Regions from separate parts of the Rhodococcus sp. OS5 genome, predicted to be linked through region 1. Evidence: riboswitches for the same ligand, from Rfam matches in the RefSeq annotation. Region 1 holds a riboswitch; each other region holds the start of a gene.
What was found. A riboswitch is a leader RNA that binds a small molecule or an ion and turns the genes downstream of it on or off. The one in region 1 is predicted to bind S-adenosylmethionine.
Positions count from the first base shown of each region.

Region 2: it holds a riboswitch for S-adenosylmethionine, as region 1 does, so the genes downstream of both, ACVZUB_RS09990 (bifunctional o-acetylhomoserine/o-acetylserine sulfhydrylase) here and ACVZUB_RS23455 (FAD/NAD(P)-binding protein) in region 1, are expected to answer to the same signal.
Region 3: it holds a riboswitch for S-adenosylmethionine, as region 1 does, so the genes downstream of both, ACVZUB_RS03010 (aminotransferase class V-fold PLP-dependent enzyme) here and ACVZUB_RS23455 (FAD/NAD(P)-binding protein) in region 1, are expected to answer to the same signal.

Region 1 covers NZ_CM166368.1:5,041,804-5,046,897, forward strand. Annotated here, with positions in the region: gene ACVZUB_RS23435 (MarR family winged helix-turn-helix transcriptional regulator) at 1-518, shown strand, start outside; gene ACVZUB_RS23440 (homogentisate 1,2-dioxygenase) at 627-1,826, shown strand; gene ACVZUB_RS23445 (hypothetical protein) at 1,823-2,692, shown strand; gene fahA (fumarylacetoacetase) at 2,689-3,879, shown strand; SAM riboswitch class I at 3,958-4,051, shown strand; gene ACVZUB_RS23455 (FAD/NAD(P)-binding protein) at 4,056-5,094, shown strand, end outside.
Region 2 covers NZ_CM166368.1:2,157,041-2,162,134, forward strand. Annotated here, with positions in the region: gene ACVZUB_RS09980 (DEAD/DEAH box helicase) at 1-624, opposite strand, end outside; gene metX (homoserine O-acetyltransferase MetX) at 743-1,879, opposite strand; gene ACVZUB_RS09990 (bifunctional o-acetylhomoserine/o-acetylserine sulfhydrylase) at 1,876-3,201, opposite strand; SAM riboswitch class IV at 3,345-3,485, opposite strand; gene ACVZUB_RS09995 (NADP-dependent isocitrate dehydrogenase) at 3,791-5,014, shown strand.
Region 3 covers NZ_CM166368.1:640,810-645,903, forward strand. Annotated here, with positions in the region: gene ACVZUB_RS02995 (DUF917 domain-containing protein) at 1-993, shown strand, start outside; gene ACVZUB_RS03000 (DUF917 domain-containing protein) at 1,000-2,058, shown strand; gene ACVZUB_RS03005 (PucR family transcriptional regulator) at 2,055-3,590, shown strand; SAM riboswitch class IV at 3,651-3,765, shown strand; gene ACVZUB_RS03010 (aminotransferase class V-fold PLP-dependent enzyme) at 3,819-5,094, shown strand, end outside.

The DNA.
Region 1 (5,094 bases):
TCGGCGTGCTGAACTTCTGGTCGTTCATCGAACTGGCCAACAAGCGACTGGCCACCGAACATGGCTTTCGCGACCAGCTGGCCACCGAGGTACTACTTACACTCAATCGGGCTTCCAACGTGGTCACCTACGATCTCGAGTCGTCGATCCACCGCCCTCGCGGCTGGTCATGGTCCTCCTTCAGGCTGTTGTTCGTCACCTGGCTGGCCGGTCCGATCGAGCCGAAGGCTGCCGCCGAGCTCACCGGCATGAGTAGGGCAGCGGTCTCCAATCTGTCCAAGTCGCTGCTGGCAGACGGATTGATCGATCGTCGGCCCACCGAGAACGACGGCCGTTCCGTCCAGCTGTACCTGACCGCCAAGGGCCGAGGAGCCATGGTCGAAGCCTTTCGCGAGCAGAACGAACGCGAACACGCCTGGGTAAGCGTCCTGAGCGAGGCCGAACAGCGAATTCTTGTCATGCTCCTGGACAAACTGATCACCAACCGCAGCCAGTTCGACGTACGCGGACGTAACTGACATAGACCCGAACCCCTTGGAGGGTTGCACTCATCACATCATTTTAGTTAATGTGTTTACTATCTGGTGGAGGTGAGCCAGGCAGAACAGCACAGAAGGAGCCCCGTCATGGCGTTCTATCGACAACTCGGCAACATCCCACCGAAGCGTCACACCCAACACCGTGACGAGTCCGGCAACCTCTACTACGAAGAGCTGATGGGAGAGGAAGGTTTCTCCTCGGATTCTTCGTTGCTGTACCACCGCGAGATCCCATCGGCCATCGTCGACGCAACGGTCTGGGAACTGCGCGATCAGAGCACAACCCCCAACCATCCCCTCAAACCGCGCCATCTGAAACTCCACACGCTGTTTCCCGAAAGCACCTGGAACGAGACCGACGTGGTAACCGGCCGTCGTCTCATCCTCGGAAATGCCGACGTGCGATTGTCCTACGTCGTTGCGGCAGCGCCATCTCCCCTGTATCGCAACGCAATCGGCGACGAGATGGTCTACATCGAATCTGGCGAGGCGACCGTCGAGACCGTCTTCGGTGCACTCGAGGCCAGTGAAGGTGACTACGTCCTGATCCCGATGTCCACAACGCATCGATGGATCCCCAAGGGTGACAAGCCACTTCGTGCCTACGCCATCGAGGCGAACAGTCATATCGTCCCGCCCAAGCGCTATCTTTCCCGCTTCGGCCAGCTGCTCGAGAACGCACCGTTCTGTGAACGAGACCTGCACGGACCGATCGCGCCCATGATCGCCGAAGGAACCGACGTCGAGGTACTGGTCAAGCACCGAACGTCGGCGGGCATCGTCGGCACCCGAATGGTTTATCCCACGCACCCTTTCGATGTCGTCGGCTGGGACGGCTGCCTGTACCCGTACACCTTCAACATCTCCGACTACGAGCCGATCACGGGCCGTGTTCACCAACCGCCGCCGGCCCACCAGGCGTTCGAGGGGAACAACTTCGTGATCTGCAACTTCGTTCCGCGCAAGGTCGACTACCACCCCCTGTCGATCCCGGTGCCGTACTACCACTCGAACGTCGACTCGGACGAGATCATGTTCTACTGCGGCGGTGACTACGAGGCGCGCAAGGGTTCCGGCATCGGACAGGGTTCGATATCTATTCATCCCGGCGGCCACGCCCACGGACCACAACCCGGCGCCTACGAGCGGAGCATCGGCGCCGAGTTCTTCGACGAGCTCGCCGTGATGGTCGATACGTTCCGGCCCCTCGAATTGGGTGAGGGAGCCCTGGCCTGCGAGGACGAAGCGTACGCCTGGAGTTGGGCAGGGCGGGGGCCTAGGCAATGACGATCATCTCCCCACTCCTGCGCGGCCTGTGCGACGACGCAGCACTTTTCCCACCCGGCAATGCTTCTCTCGCCGAAGCAATTCCGGCCCACGCCGCCTACCTGCAGGCGGACTACGACGCACTGGTCGGGCCTTTCATTTTTCCCGCGCCTCGACTGAGCGAACTGGCTGCGTACGTTTCAGCGGACAGCCCGGTGACGCTGAGTCTGACCGTGCCGGCCGGCCCATCCGATACGGCGGCCGCACTCTCGAACGCGCGAGCCATCCCTGGTGTTCACGTCGCCGCCGTCGAGGTGGGAATTCCAGACGGGTTGGACGCCGATGCGGCCTTCGAGGAACTCTCTCGTGTCCATGCCGCTCATCCCGACGTCGACATTTTTGTCGAGGTGCCTCGAGGTGATCGGCGCGCGGGCTATCTCACAGCTCTCGAAACTGCCGGGCATTCCGCAAAGTTTCGCACCGGCGGGATTGTCGCCGAGGCGTACCCGAACGAGGAAGAGCTCGCCGATGCGGTGATATCCGTTGTCCGAGCGAATATCCCGTTCAAGGCGACTGCGGGACTGCACCACGGTGTGCGCAACACCGATCCGGAAACAGGCTTCGAGCAACACGGCTTCCTCAACATCATGGTGGCCGTCGACGCGGCGAGGCGGGGCGCCGATCGTTCGGAAATTGTTGCTGCACTGTCTCAGCGCGATGGAAAATCGATCGCGCAAGCCCTGGCCGACCTCACCGAGGACGAGGCCGGCGAGGTGCGTCGCCGATTCCTCTCGTTCGGTACCTGCAGCATCTCGGACCCTCTGACCGAGCTGGAAGGCCTCGGGTTGATCGTCCGCTCCGACAAAACCGAAGGAACTCTCGTATGACTGTCACGACCATCGACATTCCCGCCGACTCACTGTTCGGTCTCGACAATCTGCCGTACGGGGTCTTCTCCCCCGCGGGAGGGTTACCGCGTGTCGGTGTGCGCGTCGCCGAATCGGTGGTCGATCTCGCAGCGACACTAGGCGATTCCGTCTTCTCCGAACCGACTCTGAACGCGTTCATGGCTCAGGGACGAGATCAGTGGGTATCGGTGCGAAACCGGATCACGGAGCTCGTGACTAGCGAAATAGACTCGAATGCAGTGTTTTCCGTTGATTCGGTGACAATGCATTTGCCGATCGCAGTGGCCGATTACGTCGACTTCTACGCCTCGGAGAATCACGCAACCAACCTCGGGCGGTTGTTCCGCCCGGACGCAGCCCCCTTGATGCCGAACTGGAAGCATCTTCCCGTCGGATACCACGGGCGCTCCAGCACCATCGTCGTCTCCGGCACCGACATCGTTCGTCCCTGCGGACAGCGGAAGGCACCCGATCAGGAAAGCCCGGACTTCGGACCGTCCCGGCGCCTCGACATCGAAGCCGAGATGGGGTTCATCGTCGGAACTCCCTCGAAGATGGGCGATTCCATCACCCCGGACGAATTTGCCGAGTACGTCTTCGGCGCCGTGGTCGTGAACGACTGGTCTGCCCGAGACATCCAGGCGTGGGAGTACGTGCCCCTCGGTCCGAACCTGGGGAAGAGTTTCGCGACCTCCATCTCACCGTGGGTCGTACCCTTGCTCGCTCTCGAAGCAGCCCGAATCGACACTCCGGTGCAGGATCCCGAACCGCTTTCCTATCTGCGTGGTGAAGAGAAGTGGGGGCTGGACATCGACCTGGCCGTCGAATGGAACGGTCACGTCGTCTCCCGGCCGCCCTACGCCCAGATGTACTGGTCGCCTGCGCAGATGCTCGCGCACACCACCATCAACGGCGCAGCAGCGAGCACCGGCGATCTCTTCGCGTCCGGAACCATTTCCGGACCGGACAAAGATCAGCGCGGCGCCTTCATCGAGCTGACGTGGGGCGGCAAGGAACCCGTAGCTGTGGGCTCCGAGACCCGTACCTTTCTCGAAGACGGCGACACCATCGCCATCTCAGCCACCGCTCCCGGCGTCGGCGGATCACGAATCGGCTTCGGGGATGTTCACGCTCGGATCCTGCCTGCAACGCAAACCGAAAGATAGTGATTGACAACTGTTTGATTCACGCTGATCTGATGTCCGGAATTCCTTGCCTCAAAATTCTCCGAAGATAAGCTGGACTAACCATCCAGAGCGATCGAGAGTCCTGGCTCCGTGACGTCGCAGCAACCCCCTCTGCTGAGGTGCGGGTGCTTTCTGCCAGGTCCGATGGAGGACTCGTGCCAGGCGATCGACCCCGTACCTCAGTGGGGACAGCAGCTGTCATCGTGATCGTGGGCGGTGGACCCCGCGGGACCGGCGTACTCGAGCGGATCCTCGCTCACGAATCGGTGAACGCCGATCCCACACCGATCGACATTCACGTTGTCGACCCGTATCCGGCAGGTGCCGGCCGTATTTGGCGAGGCAGCCAGGCGCCGCTTCTGTGGATGAATTCGACAACAGCGGACGTCACGATGTTCACCGACGAGACCACCGCCGTGATCGGCCCGGTGCTGCCGGGTCCGACCCTCGCGGAATGGGTCGCCGAGCGCTCGGCTGAGCTTGCCGAATTCCCCGAAATCGCAGCAGAAGTTCCGACGCTCACCCCGTCGTCGTTTGCATCGAGGTCACTGCAGAGCCGATACCTGAACTGGGTGTTCGAGACTGCAGTCGACTCCGCGCCAGCGCACGTCGACGTTCGAGTTCATCGACGATCCGTGGTCGACATCGTGAACGTCGGCGAGACACAGACAGTTCATCTGGACGACGGAGCTGTCATCGACGCGACGACCGTCCTTCTCGCACAAGGGCACCCCGATGCGTTGCCTGCCCCACGCGAAACCGCGCTGACCAGCTTCGCGTCCGATCACGGGTTGACGTATGTGGGTCCGGGCTACACTGCCGATCTCGACGCCGATGTCATTCCCGAAGGCGAACCGGTTCTGATCGCCGGACTCGGGCTGGCTTTCATCGACTGGATGGTTCTCCTCGCCGAGAGCCGTGGCGGCATCTTCGAACGCGGTGAAGACGGCGTCCTCACTTACGCTCCCTCGGGTCGGGAACCCCTGTTGTATGCCGGATCTCGTCGCGGAGTGCCGTATCATTCCAAGATTTCGTACTCGATCGCTGACGCGCGGCCACCGCTACCGCGGTTCTTCACCGCTGATCTCGTTCCCGGCGACGGACCGTTGGATTTCCGAAACGACATCTGGCCCTTGGCGTCGAAAGAACTGGCAGGCGCCCACTATTACGAGCTGTTTGCATCTCACCCGGATC
Region 2 (5,094 bases), 2.9 Mb from region 1:
CTCGCGGCGCCAGTTTCCTATCACCGAGGTGGGACACACAACCAGATGCGGACCGTCGCCGGCGCGGATCGCGATCATCGAAATCGCTTGCAGTGTCTTACCCAAACCCATCTCATCGGCCAAGATCCCACCGCCCGAACCCGACAGAGCCGTCAGCCAGGCAACTCCCTGCATTTGATACGGGCGCAGAGTCGCCTGAATCTTTGCTCGGCGAAGACTCTCGATGGCCGCGCGCGCTTCCGTGAACAACCGCACCGTGGACGCGGCGCTTCGGATCTTCGTGTCGTCGCGCTCGATAGCGGCATGCGCTGCGGTCGGAATGTCATGTGCGCCGGTGTCGATGACGCGCTTCCACGCGAGCAGCGACGATCCGAGGTCGCCGCGACCAGCATCGAGGTTGTGGAACGCGTCGATCGCGGTGGTGAGGTCGAGCAGTTGCGCTCCGACGTCGGTTGCTGTGATCGACTCGTCGACCGGGATCGCAAGCCTGCACACGCCCGGCGACCCGGTCGGCATCCCCAGTGCCGACAGCCGCGTTGCCGGGTCTGCGTCACCCCAGAACGCGAAGGACATGTGCTCGGGAATGTACGTAGCCTGCAGGCGCGTCGAGCATGGCTGATTCACGTTCGCCGATGCTAGCCGCGCCGGCTCACGTTCGCCAATGAGAATGTCGGGAAAACCCGCAGATCAGCTGTGGTTTTCCCGACATTGACGAATCCTGAAAACGTGGCTCTGTGCCGAATCAGCGAGCCGTACGCGCGAACTCCATCGTCCGGCGAAGCAGTCCGGCGACGGCGTCCGCCTCCGTCAGGAAGCCGTCGTGGCCGTCCTTGGACTTGAGAATCTCGAGGCCGCTGCACGTGGAAATTCCGTCGGCGATCTCCTCCTGCAAGCGAAGGGGATACAGCCGATCCGAGTCGACGCCGCCCACCACGACCGGTGCCGTGATCGATGCCAACGCCGCCGCAACACCGCCGCGTCCACGACCGATGTCGTGCCGGTTCATGGCCTCGGTCAGGAGGACGTACGTGCTCGGGTCGAAGCGGTCGACCAGCTTGTCTGCCTGATGTTCCAGGTAACTCTGTACGGCGTATCGTCCACCGTTCCAAGGATTTTCGTCGTTCTGAGCGGAGTTCTCGAAGCGTGCGTCAAGTTCGGCCTCGGTGCGGTACGTGAGGTGCGCGATGCGACGGGCGATGCCGAGTCCGGCGCGAGGTGCCCGCCCCGTTCCGTGGTAGTCACCGCCCTGCCAATCCGGATCGGAGACGATGGCAGCGATCTGCGTCGTCTGGGTGCCGATCTGATCTGCAGTGGCCCGTGAACCGGTTGCGAGAACCAACGCGGAGCGAATGCCGTCCGGGTAGGTAACTGCCCATTCGAGGGTGCGCATGCCCCCCATGGATCCGCCGACTACCGAGGCCAACTGGTCGATCCCGAGGAGATCGACGAGCTTCTTCTCCGCCGCGATCTGATCCCGGATGGAGATCTCCGGGAACCTGCTGCCCCACGGCTTGCCGTCGTCGGCCGGCGAACTGGGACCGGTCGTGCCGCGACAACCACCGAGGACATTGGTTGCGATGACGCACCATTCGCCGGTGTCGATCGGTTCGCCGGGGCCGACCATCCCGTTCCACCAGCCGGGGGAGGGCTGATTCGCGGAGATCGGTCCGGTGACGTGTGAGTCTCCGGTCAGTGCGTGCTCGACGAGTACGACGTTGTCGCGGTTCGGGGAAAGCTCACCCCACCGCTGAACGGCGAGCGAAACCGATGGGATTGCCGCGCCGCTCTCGAGTTCCAAGGCACCGATGTCGACGAACCCCACCTGGCCGTCGGGTGGGGGCAGGAGGTCGATCCTGGGCTCCAATTCGTTCACGGTCACGAGTTTGCCACCGCTGCCAGGCCGACGGTGAGATCGGCGAGGATGTCGTCGATTCCTTCGATGCCGACCGCGAGGCGGACGAGCCCGGGGGTGACACCGGAGGCGAGCTGCTCTTCGGGGGTGAGCTGCGAGTGTGTCGTCGAGGCGGGGTGGATGACGAGTGAGCGAACGTCACCGATGTTGGCGACGTGGCTGTGCAGCGTCAGGGCGTTGACGAACGTCTTGCCCGCATCGATACCGCCGGGCAGCTCGAAGGTGACGATTGCGCCGGTTCCATTGGGCGTCAGCTGCTTTCCACGTTCGAACCATGGCGAGGAGGGAAGTCCCGCGTAGGAAACGGAGGCGACCTCGACGTGACCGTCGAGGAATTCGGCGACCTTCTGTGCATTGGATACGTGGCGCTCGATGCGCAGGCTCAAGGTTTCGATACCCTGCGCGATGAGGAACGCGTTGAACGGCGCCACGGCGGAACCGAGATCGCGCAGCAGTTGGACGCGGGCCTTGAGTGCGAACGCCGGCGCGCCGAGGTCCGCGAAGGTGACGCCGTGGTAGCTGGGATCAGGCGTCGTGAAGTTCGTGTGGCGACCCTGCGTCCAGTCGAAAGTGCCACCGTCGACGATGACGCCGGCGATCGCGGTGCCGTGTCCACCAAGGTATTTGGTGGCGGAGTGAACGACGATGTCGGCGCCGTGTTCGAGTGGGCGAAGCAGGTACGGCGTCGCGACTGTGTTGTCCACGATCAACGGAAGACCGTTCTCGTGGGCCAGTGACGAGATACCGGGTAGGTCGAGGATGTGGTTCTTCGGATTGGCGATCGTTTCGCCGTAGAACGCCTTCGTATTCGGGCGAATGGCTTCGCGCCACTGCTCGAGATTGTCGGGATCCTCGACGAACGTGACTTCGATACCCAGCTTGCGAAGGGTGTAGTGCAGGAGGTTGTACGTGCCGCCGTACAGGTACGGGCTGGAGACGATGTGGTCGCCGGCCTCGGCGATGTTGAGGATCGCGATGGTCTCGGCGGCCTGACCCGAGGAGAGGAGGAGTGCGGCGACTCCGCCTTCGAGGGCAGCGATGCGCTGCTCGACGGCGTCCTGTGTGGGATTCATGATCCGCGTGTAGATGTTGCCCGGCTCGGCGAGGCCGAACAGTGCAGCAGCGTGATCGGTGCTGTCGAAGACGTAGCTGGTGGTCTGGTAGATCGGCAGAGCGCGCGCATTGGTGGCGGTGTCCGCTGTTTGTCCGGCGTGCACCTGCTTGGTCTCGAACGACCAGTTCGCGGTCGGATCCGAAGTTGCTGCGGCGTCGGCTGTGTTGTCGGTCATGATTTGTTCACTCCAGTGGTCTGACGGATAGATGTCGGACGGGGGCGAATGATCGCCGCCCCGTGCTGGGGTCTATCTACAAGTGCGACACATACTGAAATACCTCCGTGGGGCTCGGCCCGGTCTGGGGTCCGTCCCTGTCGGACCCGCGCTTGTCACCCGAATTGCGGTGGAACTGCGCGAGCAGATCCACGTCGGGAAACCTGGTCATCACCCGGGGCACCCCACCGCGGTTGGAGGGTTGCCGTCCAGCGAGCCGGGGCTTGACGCTGGCACTCATGACCAAGTCGGATTCTACCGGGAAGTGAGCGCAGTCCTGACACGGGGCGAAATGTGAGCCGCAACCGCACGCGAGGCAGAGCGACGCAGCCCACTAGCAGGCAAAAGTTACTCGCGAGTAGAGACCGATGAGTGGACCTGCCGGTTGCGGCCTCACGGGTTAGCAGTACGCTTGTCTTGTTTGGGACTCATCTCCCGAGATCAGTCCACACCGTCTAGGTTTGATAATCGAACCGTTCGCGGACCCACTCACAAAGTGTGACCGCAACCGTGTAACCAGGGAAACTTCCTAGGAGGACGCGAAGCACCCATGTCCAAAATCAAGGTTGAGGGCACCGTCGTCGAACTCGACGGCGATGAGATGACGCGCATTATCTGGCAGTTCATCAAAGACAAGTTGATCCATCCGTATCTCGATGTGAACCTCGAGTACTACGACCTCGGTATCGAGTACCGCGACGAGACCGACGACCAGGTCACCATCGACGCAGCGCACGCGATCCAGAAGCACGGCGTCGGCGTCAAATGCGCCACGATCACGCCGGACGAGGCACGTGTCGAGGAATTCGGTCTCAAGAAGATGTGGCGTTCCCCGAACGGAACGATCCGCAACATTCTCGGCGGCACGATCTTCCGCGCACCGATCATCATCTCCAACGTTCCGCGACTCGTTCCGGGCTGGACCAAGCCGATCATCATCGGCCGTCACGCATTCGGCGACCAGTACCGCGCCACAGACTTCAAGGTCCCCGGCCCCGGCAAGGTGATGATCACCTACACGCCTGAGGACGGCAGCGCACCGATCGAGCACGAACTGGTCAACTTCCCCGAAGAGGGCGGCGTCGTCCAGGGGCAGTACAACTTCACCACGTCCATCCGTGACTTCGCTCGCGCGTCGCTCACCTACGGACTGCAGCAGAACTACCCGGTGTACCTGTCCACCAAGAACACCATTCTCAAGGCGTACGACGGTGCCTTCAAGGACATCTTCCAGCACGTCTACGAGACCGAGTTCAAGGCTGAGTTCGATGCTGCAGGTCTGACCTACGAGCACCGCCTCATCGACGACATGGTCGCTTCCGCACTCAAGTGGGAGGGCGGATACGTCTGGGCATGCAAGAACTACGACGGCGACGTCCAGTCCGACACCGTGGCCCAGGGCTTCGGCTCGCTCGGCCTCATGACGTCGGTTCTGCTGACACCGGACGGAAAGACCTGTGAGGCAGAGGCTGCTCACGGCACCGTGACGCGTCACTACCGTCAGCACCAGCAGGGCAAGCCCACCTCGACCAACCCGATCGCGTCCATCTTCGCGTGGACCCGCGGGCTCGAGCATCGTGGCAAACTCGACAGCACCCCTGAGGTCATCGGCTTCGCGCAGGCGCTCGAAGACGTTGTCATCAAGACCGTCGAAAGCGGCCAGATGACCAAGGACCTCTCGATGCTGGTCGGCGGCGATCAGGGCTACCTGACCACCGAGGAGTTCCTCGGCGCACTCGACGTGAACCTGCAGAAGGCCATGGCCGCGAAGTAGATTCACCGCTTCACCTGTCAAATGGGACGTCTGGGAAACCAGGCGTCCCATTTGTGTTCGCGGTCTCACGTGAGTGAACT
Region 3 (5,094 bases), 2.0 Mb from region 1:
GGTGAGGCCGGTGAAATCACAATTCTCGATCCGGAGGAGCTTGACGACGACGCGTGGGTGATTCCCGTCGCGCAGATGGGTGCCCCGACCGTCGTGGTCGAAAAGATGCCGCGCGGAACCGAACCCGAGCTGGCGCTGATCACGTTGGAGAAGCACACGGGTCGAACTGCAGATGCCACGATGCCGATGGAGTGCGGCGGAATCAATTCGATGATTCCGTTGCTGGTGGCCGCACGGCGCGGCCTGCCGGTTGTCGACGCCGACGGGATGGGACGAGCCTTTCCTCAGCTCGAGATGGAAACCTTCTCGGTGTACGGGATTTCGGCGAGTCCGCTCGCCATGGCGAACGAGCACGACGAGGTGGCGATCTTCGACACCGGAAGTGACAACAGCAGATTGGAGGGCCTCGCCCGCGGGGTGACGTCGAGGTTCGGTGGGATGGCGCACATCGCGCAGTACTCGATGACGGGTGCAGATGTGAAGCGGACGGCGATCCCACGGACTCTGTCGTTGGCCATGACCATCGGCCGGTCCATCAGACTTTCACGTGAGCAGCGGGTGGACCCGGTGCAGGCGCTTGTCGACAGTCTCGCCGACACGCTCTACGGATACGGGCGAGTTCTCTTTCACGGCAAGGTGATCGATGTCGACCGGCGAACCGATGAGGGGTTCGCTCGGGGTTCGGTGCGGATCGCCGGCGTCGGAGACGAAGAGCTGGAAGTTCAGTTCCAGAACGAAAATCTGATCGCCGTCCAATCCGGAGTGATGGTGGCGATCGTGCCAGACCTGATCTGCATCGTCGAGGCCGATACCGCCGAACCCGTCACCACCGAGGGCTTGCGGTACGGGCAGCGCGTTGCGGTCATCGGGATCGCGACCCCACCCATCATGAGAACCCCGGAGGCACTGGCGGTCTTCGGCCCGGCTAGCTTCGGGCTCGATCGCCCGTTCCTGCCGGTGGAGACACTCGAGCAACCTGTACTGGCAGAATAGCGAGCCGTGAGCAGGCTGCACGCGGTCCGGGAGGCCGACCTCGACGCGATCGCAGCGGGGGCGGTGGTCCTGGGCTGCGGCGGGGGCGGCGATCCACGCTTGTTCGTGGAATTGCTGCGTCCACTGATGACGTCTACTTCGGTGGAGGTCATCGCGCCGGACCAGTTGCCGGAGGAGGCATTGGTGATGCCGGTGGGAATCGTCGGATCGGCCCTGGCCTTGGAGGAGCAATTGCCCTCCGGGCGTGAGTTTGCAGATACTGCAGCAGCTTTGACGCGCTGGACCGGGAAGCGTCCGACCGCGGTGATGACTTTCGAAGGCGGTGGACTCAACGCTCTCTCCGGCATTGCTGCGGCGTTGGCGTTGGGAATTCCCGTGGTCGACGCGGACCTGCTGGGTCGAGCGATGCCGCGGCTCGATCACTTCTCTCTCGCCGCAGCCGGGTTGGAATTGTGCCCGGTCACACTCGCCCAGCCCGGCGGCCTCATTACCGTCGTCGACGGAGTGGATGTGCTCGGCGCCGAGGTAGCAGTGCGGTCGTTGATCGGGAGAACCAGCGGTTGGGGTGCTCTGGCGATCGCGTCGATCGATGCGCGGACGGTGCAGGAGGCGTGCATTCCGGGAACTCTGTCTCGGGCGCACGAACTGGGTCAGCACATCGGGGCACTGGGCAGTTGGCGGCAGATCGCGGAAAGCTCCGGGGCTCGAGTACTGGGGGCAGGCCGGGTGCGTGCGGTGCGTCGTAGTCGTCCGGACACCGGAGATCGTCGGGGCAGCGTGATTCTCGAGCACGGTTCTGCGGTGATACGAGTCGAATTCGAGAGTGAGTTCCTGACCGTCGCGTTGGACGGCGAGATGATTGCAACGTGCCCGGACATCGTGACGTTGCTCGACGTGCGGACCGGCGCCTTCGTCTCGTGTGAATCCGTGCACCAGGGGCACGATGTGGCCGTGTTGGTTCTTCCCGGTCCACAGTGGTGGGCGGAAGAAGTGGGCAGATTGAAAGTTGTCGGCCCGCGGGCATTCGGGATCGACCACGACGCAGTGCTGATGGAGGCGCGATGAGCGCGAGTGTTTCGGCGTTGCTGAACAACCCGGCCTTTGTCGGGCTGTATCGACTGGCCGGGGAGGGTGATCCCGTCGTGACGACAGTGGGAGCACTCACCGGGGAATCGGCACAGTCGGCCGAGGCCGTGTCGGATGCGGCGAGTTCAGGATCAGTTCTGGTGATTCTCGATCGAATCGACATCGGGGAGTGGAGATTCGACGCTCTCCTTCGGCGCACAGCGGCGACCGGCTGCCAGGTGGTCGCTGTGCACAGCACTGCGGCGGAGGATGCGAATCTCTCGTTGCTTGCCGATCGGCTCGGACTGGTGGTGCTCGGAGTATCCGACCCGTGGCAGTTCAGCGTGGATCTTCGTGATCTTCTCTCGAATTCGCGGGCGGTGATGGCCGACGCAGTACTGCGGGCGACACACGCGGGCCAACGAGCCGGAGGAAGCGTCGAGAATCTTCTGTCGGTGCTACTGAACACCTTTCAGCGTTCATTCTTTCTCCTGGACACGTCCGGACGTCCGATGACCGGCGCCGACCTGTTGTCAGACGCTGATCGAGCAGCTGCCGGTATGTTGTCGGGTCGCGGGGCGCCCACCACGGTCGAATTGGGCTCCGGCGGGGTCCTGATTGCGTGCCCGGTGATGTCCGGCGCAGCCCGAGAGCCCTGGCTGGCGGTGCTGCTCCCGGTGCGTCAAAGCGTCGAAGAGGCTTCTCTCTCAGTGGTTCTCGACGTGGCCTCGTTGGCTGCCGGGCACCGACTGGCCGTTGCGCGCATGGTCGACGAGCGTGAAGCGCGCCGGCGTAGCGCGTTGCTCGGTGAACTGATCGACACGTCAGCAGACGCCACACCCGGACTGCTCCGGCGCGCACTCGACGCGGGTTGGATGCTGGACGGATGGCACATCGGCATCAAAGTCCTGGCGGTCGGTGAGGTCGACCTGGTGGCAAGACGCAGCGAGGTTGCAGATGCTCTCGCTGCCGAGGGAATCGACGCCAATGTCGTGGAACAGGCTGACGGCTGGGCGGCGTGGACGACTCTGCCAGGTGAGCCGCGACCGGAGGCGATCACCAGGATCGCCGAGTGCATCCGTGCAGCTCAGGCCAGGTTGGAACCCACGATGGAGACCTGGGTAGGTGTGGGACGCGCACACGACGGTCCGGCCGGAATCGGTTCGTCCCTGTCGGAGGCCGGGGATGCCGCTCGGCTCGCCGGTGCCCGATCTCAAACAGGTCGATTCCTGCACGTGGACCGCCTCGGGCTGGCGCAGTTGCTGCTGGCGTGGACGCGAACCGACACCTTCCAGCCTGCGGCCGCAGCATTGCTCGCACCGCTACGCGATTCCAATGGAGAGTTGCTCGAGACTCTGTCGACGTACCTCGACGAAGAATCGTCTCTGGCTCACACCGCAACCCGAATGGGGTTGCACCGCAACACCGTATCGAGTCGGATCGATAGAATTCAGCGCCTTCTCTCGGTGGATCTCGCAGATCCGGAAACGAGACTCGCGCTCCACCTTGCTTGCCGGACCATCGCGCCCTGACGGAGATCTTCGCGGCTTCGTCTTGACAAGCACGGGAGGTTCCTGCCATCCTCGTTGCCAGGTCACGAGTACCAGTGTTCAGCCCCGGCTTGCTGGTCGGCAACCCTCCTCCGCGGTGGGGTGCTCCGGGTGACGACCCGGCTGCGTTCGAAAACGAATGCGGCAAGCGCGGACTCTTCCGGGGCCATCTCCCGACGAACGAGTCCTTGAACGTGAGGATTGTCTTCGATGACTGCTGTATTGAGTGCCGACACCTGCTGCACCACCGCGATTGCCAAGGTTTCGGGTGCCGACCTGCAGGTTCCATTGGTTCAGGGTGGCGAATGCTCCTACGCCAACTTCGACTACGCCGCGAGTGCGCCGGCATTGGCCCAGGTCACCGACCGTATCGCCGAGTTGCTGCCGACATACGCCAGCGTCCACCGCGGTGCCGGCTACGCGTCCCGGATCTCCACGCTCACCTACGAGAACGCTCGTGAATCCGTTGCTCGTTTCGTGAACTGTGCCGACGATCAGGTTGTCGTCTTCACCCGGAACACCACCGATTCGCTGAACCTGCTTGCGCAGTGCGTCCCCGGCAGCACCGTCGTCCTCGACGTCGAGCATCACGCAAACCTGTTGCCGTGGAACGACGCTCGTATCGTCACCGCCGCAGACACCATCGAAGAAACGATCGAGCGTCTGATCGGTGAACTGTGCACCAAGCCTGCCGCGCTGCTCGCAATCACCGGGGCCTCCAACGTGACCGGTGAGATCCTGCCGATTGCACGTTTGGCTGACATCGCTCACCGTTGCGGCGCACGTATCCTCGTCGACGCTGCTCAGTTGGCTCCCCACCGTCGCATCGACCTGCAGGAATGCGGCGTCGACTACGTAGCGTTCTCGGGCCACAAGCTGTACGCGCCCTTCGGCGCCGGCGTTCTCGTCGGCCGCCGTGACTGGCTCGACGAAGCTCAGCCGTACCTCGCCGGCGGCGGCGCCGTGCGTGAGGTGACCATCGAATCCACCGAGTGGGCTTGCGCGCCCGCACGCCACGAGGCGGGTTCCCCCAACGTGCTCGGTGCGGCTGCCATCGCGACCGCCTGCGAAACCCTGCACGCCCTGGACTTCGACGTGATCGCCGAGCATGAGAAGGCGCTCACCGCCCAGCTCACTGACGGCTTGTCCGCCATCGAGGGCGTCTCACTCGTGCGACTGTGGAACGACGCTCCTGACGCCGTCGGAATCGTCACCTTCACCGTTGACGGATTCGAAGCGGGCGAGATCGCCGCATTCCTCTCCGCCGAGCACGGCATCGGAGTTCGCGACGGTCGCTTCTGCGCACATCCGGTTCTCGCGCGCCTCGGCCTCTCCGGCGGTGCAGTTCGCGCCAGCCTCGGCCTCGGTAGCAGCTCGGACGACGTGACGCGGTTGGTCGACGCCGTGAACATCCTGGTTTCGAATCAGCGTGATTGGAAGTACGCGAAGACGGCAGGTGCGTGGAACCCTGTGCCCGAGACCCGCC